DNA from 4 places in the Methylobacterium sp. Leaf113 genome. Region 3 is predicted to be linked to each of the others. Evidence: riboswitches for the same ligand, from Rfam matches in the RefSeq annotation. Region 3 holds a riboswitch; each other region holds the start of a gene.
The links. A riboswitch is a leader RNA that binds a small molecule or an ion and turns the genes downstream of it on or off. The one in region 3 is predicted to bind cobalamin.
Positions count from the first base shown of each region.

Region 1 (4,146 bases), on a different contig from region 3:
CGCTGCCGTCAGGCCGAGCGCGCCGCCGAACACATCGAGCTTGGCACCGACTTCGTAGCCGATGCCGGTCTCGGGCTCGAACGGCACGGAGCGAGCTACCGCGAAGGCGTCGGGGCCGATATTGGGCCGGAAGCTGGTGCCGACATTGGTGTAGAGCGAGAGCTCCGGCAGGGGCTGGTAGACGAGGCCGGCGCGCGGTGTCGTCGCCACCCGGGATTGTTCCGTCTGCGTCGCCGTTGTGCGCTCGCGGAAGGATTGCTCGAAGAAGTCGAACCGGACCCCGAGCAGGGCTTTCCACTCCGGACTGAGCGCGATCTGGTCCTGGGCGTAGAGGGCGGTATTGGTGACCCGCTCCAGGTTGTTGCGCCGGATGGTCAGCGGCGGCAGGGCCTGGCCGTAGCGCGGATCGTAGATGTCGAGGCTGTAGGGGCTCTGGCGGAAGTTCGAGCGGTCGTAGACCACGCGGCTGTCGGTGCTCTCCCGCTCGAAGCCGAGAAGCACGGTATGGCCCAGATCACCGGTGGTGAAGCGCCCCACCACCTCGGCCTGGCCGATGGCGGTATCCCAGCGGTAATCGCGAAAGTTCCGGTCGCGCAGAACCGTGCGGTTGTCAGCGGCGAGGCCACGGACCTCCGCCGATTCCCCGACCAGCGAGCCGGTGTTGAAGTGGGTGGCCAGCCGCATCTGCCAATCGGCGTTGAAGCGATGCTCGACGCGCACCTGCATCGTGTCCGAACTCTGATCGGTGCTCTGCCCCGGCTCACCGAGGAAGCGGGAGATTGGCAGGAATCCCAGTTGCTTGTTGATCGCGATCACGCCCCGGTCGAAGACGACGCGGTTGCGCAGGAACTCGGTTTCGACGGTGATTTTCGTGTCCGGCGTGATCTGCCAACTTACGACGGGCGCGACGAGGAGCCGGTCGCCATCGACGAAATCGCGAAAGCTGTTCTGGCGTCCGCCCGCGAAGTTGAAGCGGTAGAGGAGCGTGCCGTCCTCGTTCAGGGCGCCGCCGGCATCCACCGTGCCGCGGAACTGCTCGAACGAGCCCCACAGGCCGCCCATCTCGACGAAGCGCTCGGCGGTCGGCTGCTTGGTGACGAAATTGACGAGGCCGCCCGGGTCGCTGCGCCCGAACAGGCCGCCGCCGGGACCCTTCAGGACCTCGATCCGCTCGACGTTCTGGGTGTCAGGCGGCGGCGGCGAGCCCCGGTTGATCGGGAAGCCGTTACGGTAGAGTTCCGAGGTCGTCGTGCCGCGGATGGCGTAGCTGAACACCGTCAGGCCGCCGAAATTGTTCTGCTGGGCGACACCGGGCGTATAGTTGAAGACCCGGTCGACCCGGGTGGCGGCCAGATCCGTGATGACCTCCCGCGGTGCGACGGTGACGACCTGGGGCACGTCGCGCTGGGGCGTGTCGGTCTTCGTGCTGCTCACAGCCCGGTCGTCCCGGTAACCCGGGGTCGGACCGATCAGGCCGATACCTGAGTTGGGACCAGCACCAGCGACGGCCGGGGCACCTCCGCCAGCCCCTTCCACGGAGAGCTCCTCCAGCGTGACGGCCTCCTGCGCCCGGGCCTCCAAGGAAGGCGCAGCTGCCGAGAGGATTGCGGCAAGCGCGTAGTGCGATCCTCGATGCCCCGACGTCCGACGACGCTTCGCCGGAACGGGCAGGTTCAGGATCGGGGCCTTCGAGGTCGGCAGGTTGGGACAAAAAGGCACCAGTGCGCTCAAGGTTGTCGAGCGACGGCCGAGCGGGTGCCCTCACGGGATCGGCCGCGTCAGCAGCCGAGTCCGCTCATGCGCTCCGCCGGGACACCCCGCCCGAGAGACGTATCGTGGTGCAAGGCAGGTCTCCTGGCTCGCGGGTCATTGCCCTCGCCTCGGCCTTCCCGGTGCGACGCACCAGTGACCATGAACGGAAAGGGCTCGCCGCTGACAGTTGCGGGGGCAGCTTCGGAAGCACTCCTGCGAGCACCCCGAATTCCCTCTTAGCCCGCGAGCCGACGACCCGCAGGAACCTTGACGGTCAGACATTCGCCGGGCGCTGCCGCATAGTCAATCGAGGGAACGCCATTTTCCGCAACATTGTAACATTGCATCGATATGGTTCTGGATGGTTGTGCGTCTTCAGATGATTTGGGACTGTCTGCGGTGTTCAGGAGCGGAGGCTTTGGTCCATCTGCGGTGGGAGGTTAGGCAGCCTGCGCCCAGTGGTGCAACTGGCCGATGCCCGATGGCCTCTACGATAGGGCGCTTAAGGACGTCTTCCGATCGAAAGCAGCCGGACCGCATTCCACCCAACCCAGTCGTAGAGCGGACGGACGGGTCCCGACCCAACCAAGCCGTAGAAGCTCGTCGATGGCAAACTCAAAAGCGGCCATTGAGCCGGTTGTAGGAGGCGTCCAAGCGTTTGGCTGACCGAGCCGTCGACGTAACGATTCGATTTCGTCACGTGGCCAGACGCGATTGGATACATTATCGATAAGATCGCCCAGTCTTCTCAGGCGAACAGAAATGTCTCCCTTTCCCGGTGAATCGGGGCGCCTCGATTACGAGGGCCCTCGCTCTCCCTCCGATCGCCCCGAGCCAGCGCCCGATGCCGAACTTGATCGCGTCCAGCCTGCATGCCACCGCCGAGGGCATTGTCGCGCTGGTGGCGGCCTGTAATCGGCTGCGCCTGCCAGGAACGCAGCACCCCTTTGTGGTTGGCGTCCATGCGCCAATGCGCGAGGAGCTGACCCTGCGGGATCTGCGCGTGACTGGAACGATCCCGGTGGGGCTCGACGGCCGCTACCTCAAGATGGGCGCCAACCCTGCCTGCCCGACAACGCGCGGCCACGACTGGTTCCTGGGCGACGGCATGGTGCACGGTCTCTGCATCGAGGACGGAAAAGCCTTGTGGTACCGCAACCGCTGGATCGGTTCGCGTGCGGCGTCCTCAGCGCTCGGCCGGCCCGCTGCCCCTGGGCCGCGCCGCGGCGACGACACTGTTAACACCAACGTCGTCGCGATCGGCGGCCGCACCTTGGCCGTGGTCGAGGCCGGCAGTTTCCCCGTCGCGCTGTCCGAGGATTTGGAGACGCAGCGCTACGACACGTTCGATGACACCCTCGCTGGCTCCTTCACTGGACATCCGCATCGCGACCCGGCGACCGGTGAGACACATGCCATCGCCTATGACGGCCGCGTCTGGGACAGCGTGCGCCACGTCGTCATCTCGCCCACGGGCCGGGTCGTGCGTGATGTAGCGATTCCGGTCGAGCACGGCCCCTGCATCCACGATTGCGCGATCACGATGCGCTTCGTCGTGGTGCTGGACCTGCCCGTCACCTTTTCGATGCGGGCAGTGCTGGCTGGTCACCGCTTCCCGTTCCGCTGGAATCCCGCCCACCGTGCCCGCGTCGGCCTGCTGCCGCGGTACGGCACGGCCGCCGACATAGTCTGGTGCGCCGTCGATCCGTGCTTCGCCTTCCACGTTGCCAACGCCTACGACGACGCTGATGGGCGCGTGGTCCTCGACGTCGTAGCCTACGAGAGTGTGTTCGCCTCGGCCGCTGGCGGTCTCGACACGCCGGGCCAATTGGAGCGCTGGATCGCCGACCCGGCGACGGAACGGGTCGAGCGGCAGGTGATCGATCCCGCGGCACAGGAGTTTCCCCGGATCGACGAGCGACGCTTCGGGCAATTACACCGCTACGTCTACACGGGCTCAGTCCCGGCAGACGGCAACACCCAACTCATTGGTGCGACGCAACTCTACAAGCACGACCTGACGACGGGGGAGCGGCGCGTGCACGAGTTCGGTCCCGACCGCGTCCCGGGAGAGTTCGTGTTTGTCCCCGCGAGGCCGGAGGCTAGCGAAGACGAGGGCTGGCTCGTCGGGCTCGTCATCGACACGGTGAGCGACTCGACCGACTTCATCATCCTCGACGCTCATGCGTTCGAGGCGGCGCCTATCGCCGCGGTCCACCTCGGGCACCGGATCCCGCCTGGCTTTCACGGAAACTGGTTTCCTCAGCAGAGGGCTGGCTAGGGTCTGGACTCAATCAGCACCAGAAGGCGATGACGGCAGCGAGCGCGACGGCCGAGGCGTAGTTTCGGGCCAGCTTGTCGTAGCGGGTGGCGATGCGACGGAAGTCCTTCAGG
Region 1 covers NZ_LMNJ01000003.1:345-4,490, reverse strand. The annotation lists gene ASF60_RS03620 (TonB-dependent siderophore receptor) at 1-1,671, opposite strand, end outside; cobalamin riboswitch at 1,828-2,037, opposite strand; gene ASF60_RS03615 (8'-apo-carotenoid 13,14-cleaving dioxygenase) at 2,597-4,033, shown strand; partial or broken gene ASF60_RS25460 (transposase) at 4,047-4,146, opposite strand, start outside.
Region 1: another riboswitch for cobalamin. It lies ahead of ASF60_RS03620 (TonB-dependent siderophore receptor); the one in region 3 lies ahead of ASF60_RS01310 (CbtB domain-containing protein).

Region 2 (4,146 bases), on a different contig from region 3:
AGCCCGGCCCGGGCCAGGGCCGCGTCGGGGCCGAGATGCACCCGGTCCCAGGCGATGGGCGTGAGATGGGACAGGCGCTCGGCCTCGGTGAGGGCCGGGAACGCCACGTAGAGCATCACCAGCCCCGACAGCACCCAGGCGGCGAGGAACAGCCCGGTGACGATGCCGAGCCAGCGATGGCCGAGGATCAGCCAGCGCTTGACGGGCTTCAGGAGCGCCCGCGTCGAAGGCGCCCGCATCAGAACCGCACGCTGTAGGCCACCTCGAAGGAGCGCGGGCGGCCGAGCAGCCAGTTGGTGCCGACCCCGTTCACCGCGTTGCCGCTGATCGCGTAGATCTCGTCGAAGAGGTTGTAGGCTCGCAGGGACAGCCGCGAGGACGGCGTGACCTGATGGTCGAGACCGGCATTGACCAGGGTGTAGGCCGGGCGCTGCGCCTGGTTGCCGAAGTCGCTGAAGGTCTCGCCCACGTGCTGCAGGCCGATCCGGGCCTCCCAGGCGGGGGCGAAGGCCCAATTGACCCAGAGATTGCCGACGCGCTCCGGCACGTCGATGGGCTGGCGTCCGGCATAGGAGACCACTGCGCTCCCGACCCTTTGGTTGAAGGCGTCGTACTGGGCGTGAAGCAGGGCCACGTTGGCGTCGATGCGCCAGGCCTCGAACAGGTGCAGGCTCAGGGCCGCCTCGACGCCGAGGGAGGATTGCTGCCCGACCTGGGTCGCGAGCGCCGCCTCGCCCGGCACCCGCGTGATCGGATTGTCCTTGACGATGCGGTAGCCGGCCAGGGTCCACTCGGCCCGGCCGTTCCAGGCGACGCCCTTGGCGCCGACCTCCACCTGCTCGCCGGTGGAGAGCTTCAAACCGGACAGATTCTGCGACAGCGAGATCAGGCTGCCGACCGGATCGGTGGCGGTGGCGTATTGGGCGTAGAGCGCCAGCAGGGGGGTCGGGTTGTAGACGGCGCCGAAGCGGTAGCTGAGCGCCTGGAAATCCTGCTCGAAGGCGGCGCCCGTGACGAGGTTGGTCCGGTGCAGCACCGGCGCGTCGTAGCGCATGCCGGCCAGCAGCGAGAGCTGATCGGACAGGATCAGGCGGTTCTCGGCGAAGACCGAGGCCTGGCGCGTGTTGGTGGCGTAGGCCGGAGTGGCGCGGCCATTGGCCGGGAACAGACCCGGGTCATAGGCGAAGGGATCGACGCTGGTGGTGAGGCCGCCGCCCTCGGAGCTGAAGTTGTTGGTGTGCCGGAACGCGATGGCGTTGACGTCGAACCCGGCCAGGAATTCGTTGCGGAATCCGAACACTGTGCCCCGGATCGTCGCGTCGAGGCGATTCCCGATCTGCTCCTGGCTGTGGTAGATTTCGAGATAGTCCGAGCGGTCGATCCGCCCGGTGTCGCGGTTGAAGGCGTATTGCTCGACGTCCCGCCACTGGCGCCGGCTCTGGAGCCGGTAGGCGGTGTTGCGGATCGTGATGTCGGCGCTCGGCGTCCACTCCGCTCGCAGCTGCGTCCAGTTGTCGGTCCAGAGGATCTGGGCGTCGCTGACGTTGTAGTTGTTGAACCGGATGGCGTCGCGGATGCGCCCGTCGATGAGCGGCGTGCCCCAGTAGCGGGCCGGCTCCTGGTAGCCGAAATCATGGCTCAGGGTGATGGCGAGGTCCGGATTCGCCTGCAGGGTCAGGGCGCCCGAGACCGCGAGATTGCGGAAGTCGCCGTCCGGCGCGATCCAGCCTGCGGCGCGGTTGCCGCTGATGTTGAGGCGGTAGGCGAGCGCCTCCCCGATGGGACCGCCGGAATCGAGGGCCAAGCGCGCCAAACCGTCCGAGCCGACGGCCGCGCGCGCCACGTTGAGGGGCGTGAAGACCGGCTTCTTGGTCACGACGTTGATCACGCCGCCGATGGCGCCGTCGCCGTAGAGCACGGAGGCCGGCCCACGCAGCACCTCGATGCGCTCGACGTTCCAGGTGTCGAACGGGAAGGTGACGGTGCCCGCCCCGACGAACAGGCGGGTGCCGTCGTAGAGCTGCTGGATCGAGTTCGGGCCGGCGAAGCCCCGGGCCGTGAAGGCGCCGTTGCCGTTGCCGGGGGCCGCCACCGTGGTGATGCCGGTGGCGTTCTGGGTGACGGCCTCCGCCACCGTGTTCTGGCCGCGCAGGCGCGTGGTCTCCCCCGCGATCACGTCGACGCTGGCGGGGGTTTCCAGGGGCGTCAGGCCGAGGCGGCTGGCGCTGCGGCTCGAGCTGCGCAGGTTCAGCCCCTCGGCGGGCGGCGGGCCGCCGCGCCCGGAGCCCGCGACCTCCAGGGTCTCCAGGGTGACGGCCGAGTGGGATTCGCCGGGCGCGGCGTCGGCCGGCATCGGCAGCAGGCCGCCGAGCAGGGCCGCGAGCGGCCAGGATGTGAGGGGCCGGAATATCGGAGGCCGGGATATCGGGGGCAAGGATATCAGGGGCAAGACGTGGCCCTGCCGAGCGCGTCGGGCGCGTGGGGATCGGGACGGGATTTGGGCGAGGGACATGGAACAACCGGGAAGGGGCGCGGGCATCGGCCAGGGCCGACGAGCCACCTCTGCTAAAGCGAATGTTATAATGTTACAATCGCTGAGTGGTGCCGGACGCGACGTTGTCCGCAAGCCAGCCGTCTCCGGACCGCGCGGGGCGATCGGACGAGGCGGACGGGAGCGGGACGCGCGGGCGCAGACGGGCATCGACGGGACGGCTGACGCGACGGGTCGCGCGGAGTGGCACGTCACCGCGACGAGGTCGGTCCGTTCGCCGCATGCGAACGCCCCGACACCCACCAGGACACCCCGCCCGATGCGTTTCGCGTGTGACCACGACTGACGGCAGGTCTCCTGGCTCGCGGGTCACCGCCCTCTCATCGTCTTCCCAGAGGCTTGCAACCCCCAGTGACGTGTTGATGATGGGCTCGCCGCTTACAGTTGCGGGGGCAGCCGCGGCGTTGGGGCAGAGCCCCGCACCGCGTTCCCTTTTGATCCTCGATCCGAGGAACCGTCGCGCCGAAGCTAGGCGGTTTCCGGCGCCGGCGTCAATCGACGGGGACGATTCGCCCCCGGGAGCGTTGGCCCCGCGGCGGGGGTCGCACCTGCGATCGCCGGTCACGAAGGAGCAGAAGCACGATGTCCGAGGATGGGATCACGTTCGAACGGGTCCGCGAGCGCGCCCACGAGATCTGGGAGCGCAACCACCGTCCCGAAGGCTTCGAGGTCGAGTTCTGGCTGATGGCCGAGCGGGAACTCCGCGCCGAGCAGGCCCGCCGCAAGCCGGCCGCCGACCGGACCGCCTCGGAGACGCCGCCGGGGGCCGACACGACCACCCGGTGAGGCCGGCATGGCTCGCCTTCGGGCGAGGTTAGGCCGACGAGGCCCGCGGTGAGGCGCGTGCCGCCTGCCGAGACGGAAAACCGTCAGGATCGGACGTCGAGCACGCCCATCATGCCGAGTTCCTCGTGCTCGAGAATGTGGCAATGGTACATGCGCGGCCCCGGCTGGTCCTGGCGCAGCAGGAGCCGGACCGTCTCGCCGGGCACGACGTTCACGGTGTCCTTCCAGGCGCGATAGCCCGGGGTCCTGACCTGTCCGTCCTTCTCGTAGGCGACGATCTGGAACTGGGTTCCGTGGACATGGAACGGGTGATCCATGTCCGACTGGTTGACGATGTCCCATTGTTCGACCTGACCGACCTTCGAGACCTCGTCGATGCGGGTCATGTCGAAGCTCTTGTTGTTGATCAGGAACTTCATGTCGTGGCTGCCGGGCGGCTTGGCGGCGGCACCGCCTTTCGCGGTTCCGCCGTGATCCATGCCCGGCATGGCACCGTGATCCATGGAGCCCATGTCCTCCGTCAGCACGAAGCGGCGGGTGACGACCGGGGCCTGGAGCGGGGCGATCGCCCGCAGCATCTTCGGCAGCGGCGGTGGCGGCGTCGCCGGTCGTCCCGCCACGTTCGCGGTCAGCAGGACCTTACCCGCCTCCTTTGGCTCCCCCGGTCCCATCCAGCCGCGCTCGTAGGCGAGCGTGGTCAGTTTGGCCGGGCCGGGCTGATCGAAGGAGACGATGAGTTCCACCCGCTCGGCCGGGGTGAGCAGCACCTCGTCGACGGCGACCGGCGCCTCGACAAGGCCGCCATCGGT
Region 2 covers NZ_LMNJ01000009.1:24,504-28,649, reverse strand. The annotation lists gene ASF60_RS07920 (PepSY domain-containing protein) at 1-239, opposite strand, end outside; gene ASF60_RS07915 (TonB-dependent receptor) at 239-2,353, opposite strand; cobalamin riboswitch at 2,822-3,025, opposite strand; gene ASF60_RS07910 (DUF2934 domain-containing protein) at 3,134-3,337, shown strand; gene ASF60_RS07905 (multicopper oxidase family protein) at 3,421-4,146, opposite strand, start outside.
Region 2: another riboswitch for cobalamin. It lies ahead of ASF60_RS07915 (TonB-dependent receptor); the one in region 3 lies ahead of ASF60_RS01310 (CbtB domain-containing protein).

Region 3 (4,146 bases):
CGAGGTCTCGATCAGGATGTGCTCGGGCGGATCGGCCCGGTCGAGGAGCTTGTTCAGGGCCGGCACGAAATCGTCGGCCACGGTGCAGCAGATGCAGCCGTTGGCCAGTTCGACGATGTCCTCGTCGCCGCAGCCCTCGATGCCGCAGGCCGCCAGGAACGAGCCGTCGAAGCCGATATCGCCGAACTCGTTGACGATGATCGCGAGGCGGCGGCCGTTGGCGTTCTCGACGAGGTGGCGCACCAGCGTGGTCTTGCCGGCTCCGAGGAAGCCCGTGACGATCGTGCAGGGAATCTTGGCGACAAGGGTCATTCGGCGGCGTCCGGATGGGGGGGCGCCGCGACGGGCGGCGGGAATGTGGGCGGGAGCGGCGGCGAGAACGGCGGAATACGGGCGACGACGCCCTTGCGGAATTCCTGCGGCCGGGCCTTCCACGGTACGATGCCGTCCGGCGTCTCGGCATAGAGCGCGACGCCGTCCAGGATGGTGCCGGCCGAGGCGACCGGATCGAGATCGCCGTAGACGTAGGTCCAGCGCCCCTGCGACGCGACCGCCACCGTGCAGGGCCGCTTGCACACCGAGAGGCACTCGACGCTCTCGACCGTGATGCCCGGATGACCGCCCGCGCTCACCGCCTCCTGGAGGGCGGCGAGCAGGCGCGCCCCGGCGCGTGGCTCGGAGACGTCCCCGGCCGCCCGGCAGGTGGCGCAGACGTAGAGCGTGACGGCGGCGCTGTCCGTCTGACGCAGGTCTTTGGGTCCTTGATCCAGCAACGGGTCAGTCGACTGGTCAGGCATGGGCCGTCCGGGCCTTGCCGAACAATCCCCAGGCCCAGCCATAGGCCAGCCCGATCACGGCCCAGAACACGAAGGCGATGCCGAGCGAGCGTGCGGCGAACTGCGCCGCGTAGGCCGCCGGCAGGTTCGAGGCGGCGTGGCTGGTCTCCGGCGCGCCCGCGAGATGGGGGGCGACCAGGAGCACGATGCCCCCCGCGATGGTGATCGGCGCGCGCCGGATCGCGATGAGGTACAGCCCCATGGCGGTGGCGAGCGCCGTCATCACCCACCAGAACTGGCGGTCGGCGAGCGGCGCCGCCGCCATGCCGGGCAGTTCCGGCGCCAGCCCGAGAGCCGGTGCCAGGGCCACCGCGAGGAACCCCCCGATGGCGAAGCGCAGGCCGGTTTCGGGGCTTGGCTCGCGGTTGCAGGCGAGCAGCACGGCGCCGAGCAGCAGCGCGTAGCCGACGCCGCCCACCAGGGTGGCCAGCGCCGTGAAGGCCATGCGCGGCAGGCCGGGGCCGGGCTGCCAGTCGGGCGCGACCTCGCCGCCCGCGACCGAGGGGTCCTTGGTGCCGTGATCGTGACCGCCGTGGACGCGCACGACCAGGGAGGCGGGCGACAGGCGTGCGGGATCTGCCGAGGCCTGCGTCTCGTAGCGCTCGGCCGCGATGATGAGCGGCGAGGTGAGCGCGAGCTGCAGGCCCGTCGCGACCACAGCCGCGAGGAAGCCGGCGACCAGGGCCGCCGACACGAGCCGGATGATCATGGGGGTGTCTGCCTTAAGCGGAGGCGCTCAGTGGCAGGGGAAATTCTGGCTGTGGCGGAAGTCGTGCGCCGCATTGTGCAGCGCCATCGCGGGGGCGAAGCCCGCCATGAACACGAGGCCGAGGCCGAGGAAGGCGGCGAAGAGCACGGCGCCGAGACGCTCGTTGGTGCGGGTGCCGGTCAGGACGAGGGTGTTGGTCGACATCGGTTCATCTCCTGGCCGCCCCGCCGGCGGCCGTCACGGATCGATCGGGTGGACGGAAGGTCCACGCTCGATGGCAGGTCCACTCTCGGCGGCAGGTCTCCTGGCTCGCGGGTCGCTGGTCCTGCCGCCTTCCCGGATCGCTCCAGTGGCCGATGGCAGTCCCGTCTCCGCTCACAGTTGCGGGGGCAGCTGCGGTTTCAGGGTCGCCCCCTCACCGCATTCCCTTTTCACCCCGTCGCCGGGGCACCGTCCGATCCACGCTTCTACGCGGTTGCCGTCGCGCTGACAACGCGGCCCGGATCGGATTCCGGCCTTTGACCCGAGGGCTCGATTTCGGGCACAGGAGGCCCATGCCGAACCTCCCTCCCAGACTGACTCTCGTGCTCGGCGGCGCGCGCTCCGGCAAGAGCGCCCACGCGGAGGGGCTGATCGAGGCCTGTCCCGCCCCCTGGCTGTACCTCGCCACGGCGCAGGCCTGGGACGACGAGATGCGCGACCGCATCGCGCTCCACCGGGAGCGCCGCTCGGCCGACTGGATCACCCGCGACGTGCCGATGGACCTGGCCGGGGCGGTGGCCGCTGCGCCCGGGCCGGTGCTGGTCGATTGCCTCACCCTCTGGCTCACCAACCTGATCCTGGCCGAGGCCGACGTGGAGGCCGCCACCGCCGCGCTGTTGGCGGCCTGCGCGGCGGCGCCCGGCCCGGTGGTGCTGGTCGGCAACGAGGTCGGGCTCGGCATCGTGCCGGACAATGCGCTGGCCCGCCGGTTTCGCGATGCCGCCGGGCGGCTGCACCAGCGCCTCGCGCGACAGGCCGACCACGTCGTCTTCCTGGTGGCGGGCCTGCCCCTGATCGTGAAACCCCAAGCTGGAGCCACCCCATGACGGACGCCGTGAACGACGCCGAACGCCATCGCGAAAAGATGGAGAAGCGCAAGGCGGTGCAGGACGCCGAGGTCGCCGGCAAGACGATCGAGAAGGGGCTTCTCATCGTCAACACCGGTCCCGGCAAGGGCAAGACCACGGCGGCCCTCGGGCTGATGCTGCGGGCGCTGGGCCATGGCTGGCGCGTCGGCGTGGTCCAGTTCATCAAGGGCGCCTGGGACACGGGCGAGAAGCACGCGCTCCAGGTCTTCGGGGACCGGATCGACTGGCACACCCTCGGCGAGGGTTTCACCTGGGAGACCCAGGACAAGGCCCGCGACATCGCCGCCGCCGAGCACGCCTGGGCCAAGGCCCTCGACCTGATGGCGGATCCGACGATCCGCCTCGTGGTGCTGGACGAGCTCAACATCGCGTTGCGCTACGATTACCTGGACCTCGATGCCGTGGTGGCGGCCTTCCGGGCGCGCCGGCCTGACCTCCACGTCATCGTCACCGGCCGCAATGCCAAGCCGGCCCTGATCGAGGCCGCCGATCTCGTCACCGAAATGGGCTCCGTGAAGCACCACTTCGCCGCCGGGGTGAAAGCCCAGGTGGGCATCGAATTCTAGGAACGGATGTCTGTCGACGGGGCGACCCGAAAGCGCAACGTCCTGTTGATCGAGGGCGCGAAACCTGCGCTGTTCCCTGGGTTTCAATCAGGAGATGCGGGGCGTGATTCCGTGGTTGCCGGCTCTGAGCGTGTTCGCCTTGTCGTCCGCGAGCGCGGCCCCGCTGTGCGGGTACGAGGCTGCCTCGATCGATCAGATGGTCGGTGACATCACCCGCGCGGGTGGCCGCGTCGTGCTCGATACGCCGGACTTCATCGCCGCGGAGGAACCGCGCCGCCTGATCCTCTGGACCTTCGCCAAGCCGAAATCCGGGCAGTTCCCGGCCTTCATCTGCCGTCAGGTCGTTCAAACGGGCGATCGGATCGACATTCAGTTGAGCGCCGTCTGCAAGGGCGCGAAGCCGCAATGCGACGCCCTGATTGCCAGCGTGCTCGATCAGCAGCAGAAGGCCACGCAGCATCTTCGCCCCTGAATGATGGCCTCCGCTTCCGATGCGGCGCCATCGACGCTGACAGGTCCTTGCCCGATGACCCGCGCCATCATGATCCAGGGCACCGGCTCGGATGTCGGAAAGTCGCTGATCGTCGCCGGTCTGTGCCGGGTCTTCGCGCGGCGGGGGCTGAGCGTGCGGCCGTTCAAGCCGCAGAACATGTCGAACAACGCCGCCGTCACCGCCGATGGCGGCGAGATCGGGCGGGCGCAGGCGCTGCAGGCCCGCGCGGCCGGGGTGGCGCCGTCGGTGCACATGAACCCGGTGCTGCTGAAGCCCCAGAGCGAGACCGGGAGTCAGGTCGTCGTCCAGGGCCGCATGGTCGGCACCGCCAAGGCGCGCGACTACCAGGCCTGGAAACCGCGTCTCCTCGGTGCGGTGCTGGAGAGCTTTTCGCATCTGAAGGCCCAGGCCG
Region 3 covers NZ_LMNJ01000001.1:279,418-283,563, forward strand. The annotation lists gene cobW (cobalamin biosynthesis protein CobW) at 1-312, opposite strand, end outside; gene ASF60_RS01300 (DUF1636 family protein) at 309-797, opposite strand; gene ASF60_RS01305 (CbtA family protein) at 790-1,545, opposite strand; gene ASF60_RS01310 (CbtB domain-containing protein) at 1,573-1,749, opposite strand; cobalamin riboswitch at 1,823-2,015, opposite strand; gene cobU (bifunctional adenosylcobinamide kinase/adenosylcobinamide-phosphate guanylyltransferase) at 2,100-2,633, shown strand; gene cobO (cob(I)yrinic acid a,c-diamide adenosyltransferase) at 2,630-3,241, shown strand; gene ASF60_RS01325 (hypothetical protein) at 3,345-3,713, shown strand; gene ASF60_RS01330 (cobyric acid synthase) at 3,768-4,146, shown strand, end outside.

Region 4 (4,146 bases), on a different contig from region 3:
CCACCAGCGCCCATCGCCGAGATGGAAGACCCGCCGGCCATGCGGCCGTCCGCAGGACTCGCACCGACCCCGCGCGCGAGTGAACCGGATGACGGCCGACAGCTCGGGCCAGTCGATCGGATAGAAGAAGCGATGCTCGCGACGGATCGGCATGGTCGGCAATGGTCACGGCACGATTGGCGCTGGCAAGCGCCGAGTTCAACCGGCGGCGCTGAATCTCAGCCGGAATGGCTGGAGGGCGCCTGCCACTGCACGCCGGCATGCTCGCGGATGTCGCCCGCCGCGCTGCCGGTGTCGGCGTCGCTGGCCCAGCCGCTCGGCTCCGCCACGTCGAGGATCTCGTCGTCCGGATAGGCGGCTTCGAGAAACAGCCTGGCTTCGCCCTCGGCGGCGGCCCGCACGGTCACCAGCGGTTTCGGTCCCTCGGCGGTCCTGATGTTGGCGATGAACAGCTTCGTCATGTCCGATGTCTCCCGGCGGTGATGACCGCTCACAGAGGGCGGTGACGGGCGAACAGCAAGAGGGCCGGCATCGATCGGCCGATCGCGGGGGCGAGCGCCCGCGCCGCCTCGGTGACCGAGACCGGGGTCCCCGCGGGATCGGGCCGGGCACTGGATCGTCAACCACGGCGTGCATTCCGCCACCGAAACTCGCGGACCGTCTCAACCAGACCGAAACCTCCGGGCGCCATGCTGTCCGGCGGATGATCGCCCCACGTCGCGCGATCGCGCTTGGATGGGGCCTGAGCCAGATTTCCAGACGTCGCTTCTTCCTCCAACGGGTTTCCTGCCGGATTTCGGGCCAAGCCCTGAGGCCGCTGGCCGTCGACGCCGAGTTCACCCGCGACAACGTCGACACGGCCTGTCAGGCCCTGTCGTTGAAGCTGGTGAACCTCGTCGAGGAGGACGACGAAGGCAGCTATGCCTTCCGCCTGACGCGGCCGGGCCTGCTTCTCCTCAACGGCCAGATCGAGGCGGCCGCTGGCTTGATCGACCAGGGCTTTGGTTTGCGCCGGATCAAGACACCGCCCCTCTGGGGCGCGCTCGGCAGCAAGCTCCGTCCGGGCGGACCCGGCATGTCCCTCAAGGGCAGCGGTCCGAGGGCCTACGCCACCCAATTGATCGTGGCGGTCGCCTCCGGACACGCGATCGTCGCCGGTGACGTCGTCCGGGGCAATGCCAATGGCCCCCGCACCTGGCTCGAGGACGAGCCGGCGCCCCGCGCCGAACGCCAGATCGGACCCTCGCCGCTGCGAAGCTGGAGCCCGGACCAGGATCGGGATCGCCCGCTCTGATCGGAGGGGCGGCCGCCCATCCAGCCTTCACCCGGCCTGTCCCCGACCCCCCGGCGCTGGGCTCGGCCCGGGCTGTCGCACAGGGAGCACAGGACGCCGATTTCCCGCGCGTTCGATTGACGCTGTCGGGCTTCCTCTGGTCTTCTGGCCTCGGACGGTTCCTCGGATCGAGGATCAAAAGGGAACGCGGTGCGGGCGAGAGCCCAACGCCGCGGCTGCCCCCGCAACTGTAAGCGGCGAGCCCATCATCAACACGTCACTGGGTGCCCCGGCACCTGGGAAGACGATGAGAGGGCGGTGACCCGCGAGCCAGGAGACCTGCCGTCCATCGTGGTCACACGCGAAACGCATCGGGCGGGGTGTCCTGGTGGGTGTCGGGGCGTTCGCACGCGGCGAACGGACCGACCTCGTCGCGGTGACGTGCCACAGACGTCGCCCGAGGTTTCATGTCGCCCGCTCCGTCACGGCCCCCCTACCGAACGCTCCTTCTGGTCTCCTGCGCCGGCCTGGTGCCTTACGGCGCGCAGATCCGGCCGGTCTTTGGCCAGGCGGCCGAGGCGAACCTGGCTGAACTCTCGGTCACGGCGGAGGCATCGGCGCCGCCCGGAACCGGACCGGTCGCGCAGGCGGGCTTCGTCGGCGGCGTCACCGGCATCGGCGGCGGTCTCAGGCCCGTCGATGCGGCGAGCGCGGGGGTGATATCGGGTGCGCAGATCAACAGCCGCCCGATCACCCGACCGGGAGAGGTGCTGGAAAGCGTGCCCGGTCTCATCGTCACCCAGCATTCCGGGGAGGGGAAGGCCAACCAGTTCTTCCTGCGCGGGTTCAATCTCGACCACGGCACCGATATCGCGCTGTCGATCGACGGCATGCCGGTCAACATGCGGACCCACGCCCACGGACAGGGCTATGCCGACCTCAACTTCCTGATCCCGGAACTCGTCGGCGCGGTGGAGTTCCACAAGGGTCCCTACTTCGTGCGCGATGGCGACTTCGCCTCGGCCGGTTCGGTGCGGATCGACTATCTCGACAAGACCGACCGCAACCTCGCCCTGACCTCCTTCGGCAGCTTCGGCTACAAGCGGGCGCTCACCATCGCGTCGGCACCGCTCGGGCAGGGCACCCTTCTGGTGGCGGGCGAGGCCCAGACCTATGACGGCCCCTGGGACGTGCCGGACCGTCTGGCCAAGCTCAACGGCGTCGTCCGCTACAGCCAGGGCACGGCCCTGGACGGCTTCGCCCTGACGGGCATGGCCTACTGGGCCCGGTGGAACGCCACCAACCAGATCCCGGAGCGCGCCGTCGCGGAGGGGATCATCGGCCGCTTCGGCGCCCTGAACCCCACGGATGGCGGCGACACCGGCCGTTTCTCGCTCTCTGGACGCTGGAGCCGGACGAGCGACGCCGGCATCACCCGGGCGAACGCCTACGTCATCCGCTATGGGATGAACCTGTTCAACGACTTCACGTATTTTCTCAACGATCCGGTCAGCGGCGACCAGTTCCGCCAGCGCGACAGCCGGGTGCTGGGCGGCGGCGAGATCAGCCACACGGTCCAGGGCGATCTCTTCGGGTTGCCGATGGAGACCGAGATAGGGCTTCAGACCCGCACGGACTCGATCCGCGTCGGCCTGTTCAACACCACCGCGCGGCAGGTCCGCTCGACGGTGCTGGACGACCGGGTGCTGGAGGCGAGCGCCGCCCTCTACGTCGAGAACCGGGTGCGCTGGACCGATTGGCTGCGCACCAGCGTCGGTGTCCGGGCCGACGGGTTCACCGCCGATGTCCGCTCGGACACGCCGGCCAATTCCGGCACGGCACGGGACGGCATCGTCAACCCGAAGCTCGGCCTCGTGCTCGGTCCGTGGTTCGAGACCGAGCTGTTCGTGAATTACGGCGGCGGCTTCCACTCCAACGACGCCCGCGGCGTAACCGCCACGGTCGATCCGACGAGCCCGCTCTTCAACATCAGCCGCTCGCCCTTCCTCGTGCCCTCGACCGGCTCGGAGATCGGCCTGCGCAACCGCAGCATCGCCGGGCTCGAGACCGCCGTCGCCCTGTTCCAACTCGATTTCGCCTCCGAGAACCTGTTCCAGGGCGACAGCGGCACCACCGAGCCGAGCCGCCCCACCCGCCGATTCGGCATCGAGTGGACCAACCGCTACGCGGTGACGCCTTGGCTCTCCCTGGAGGGCGACCTGACGGTCACCAACGCCCGCTTCTCGGACCGGGACCCGATCGGCAACCGGGTGCCGGAGGCACCGACCACCATCGCGTCGGCCGGATTCACCTTCGGTGCGGGTCCCGGCTGGTTCGGTTCGATGCGCTTTCGCTACTTCGGGCCGCGTCCGCTGATCGAGGACAATTCGGTGCGCTCGAAAGCGACGGCTCTCCTGAACGGACGGATCGGCTACGCCTTCGACGACGGAATCAGCCTGTCCCTCGACGTCTTGAACCTGACCAACGCCAGGGCGGACCAGATCGCTTACTTCTACACCTCGCGCCTGAGCGGCGAAGGCCCCGCGGGCGTGGCCGACCGGCATGTCCATCCGGTCGAGCCCACCGCGTTTCGTCTGACCCTCGCGGGGCGCTTCTGAAGCCGCGCCCGCGATGTCCCTGCCGGGATCTTTGCGATGCGACGCTGTCGCTGTCCTTCCGAAGAAACGGGAGAATGCGCGATCCCGCTGGCGCCATGAGATCGCCGCGTTGTGACGTCGTCGTGGCACCCCTGCGCCGGCCATAGGCCTCCCTGCACTGGCTCGGACCCTTGCGGCGCCCTATCAAGGATGGGGGCGGAGGCCCGTCGGCGTCAGTGGTCCGGCATCGTTTCGAGGATACTGTGATGTTCCAAC
Region 4 covers NZ_LMNJ01000023.1:21,717-25,862, forward strand. The annotation lists gene ASF60_RS14105 (hypothetical protein) at 1-153, opposite strand, end outside; gene ASF60_RS14110 (hypothetical protein) at 219-461, opposite strand; gene ASF60_RS14115 (hypothetical protein) at 704-1,294, shown strand; cobalamin riboswitch at 1,433-1,634, shown strand; gene ASF60_RS14120 (TonB-dependent receptor) at 1,741-3,891, shown strand; gene ASF60_RS14125 (glycoside hydrolase family 16 protein) at 4,137-4,146, shown strand, end outside.
Region 4: another riboswitch for cobalamin. It lies ahead of ASF60_RS14120 (TonB-dependent receptor); the one in region 3 lies ahead of ASF60_RS01310 (CbtB domain-containing protein).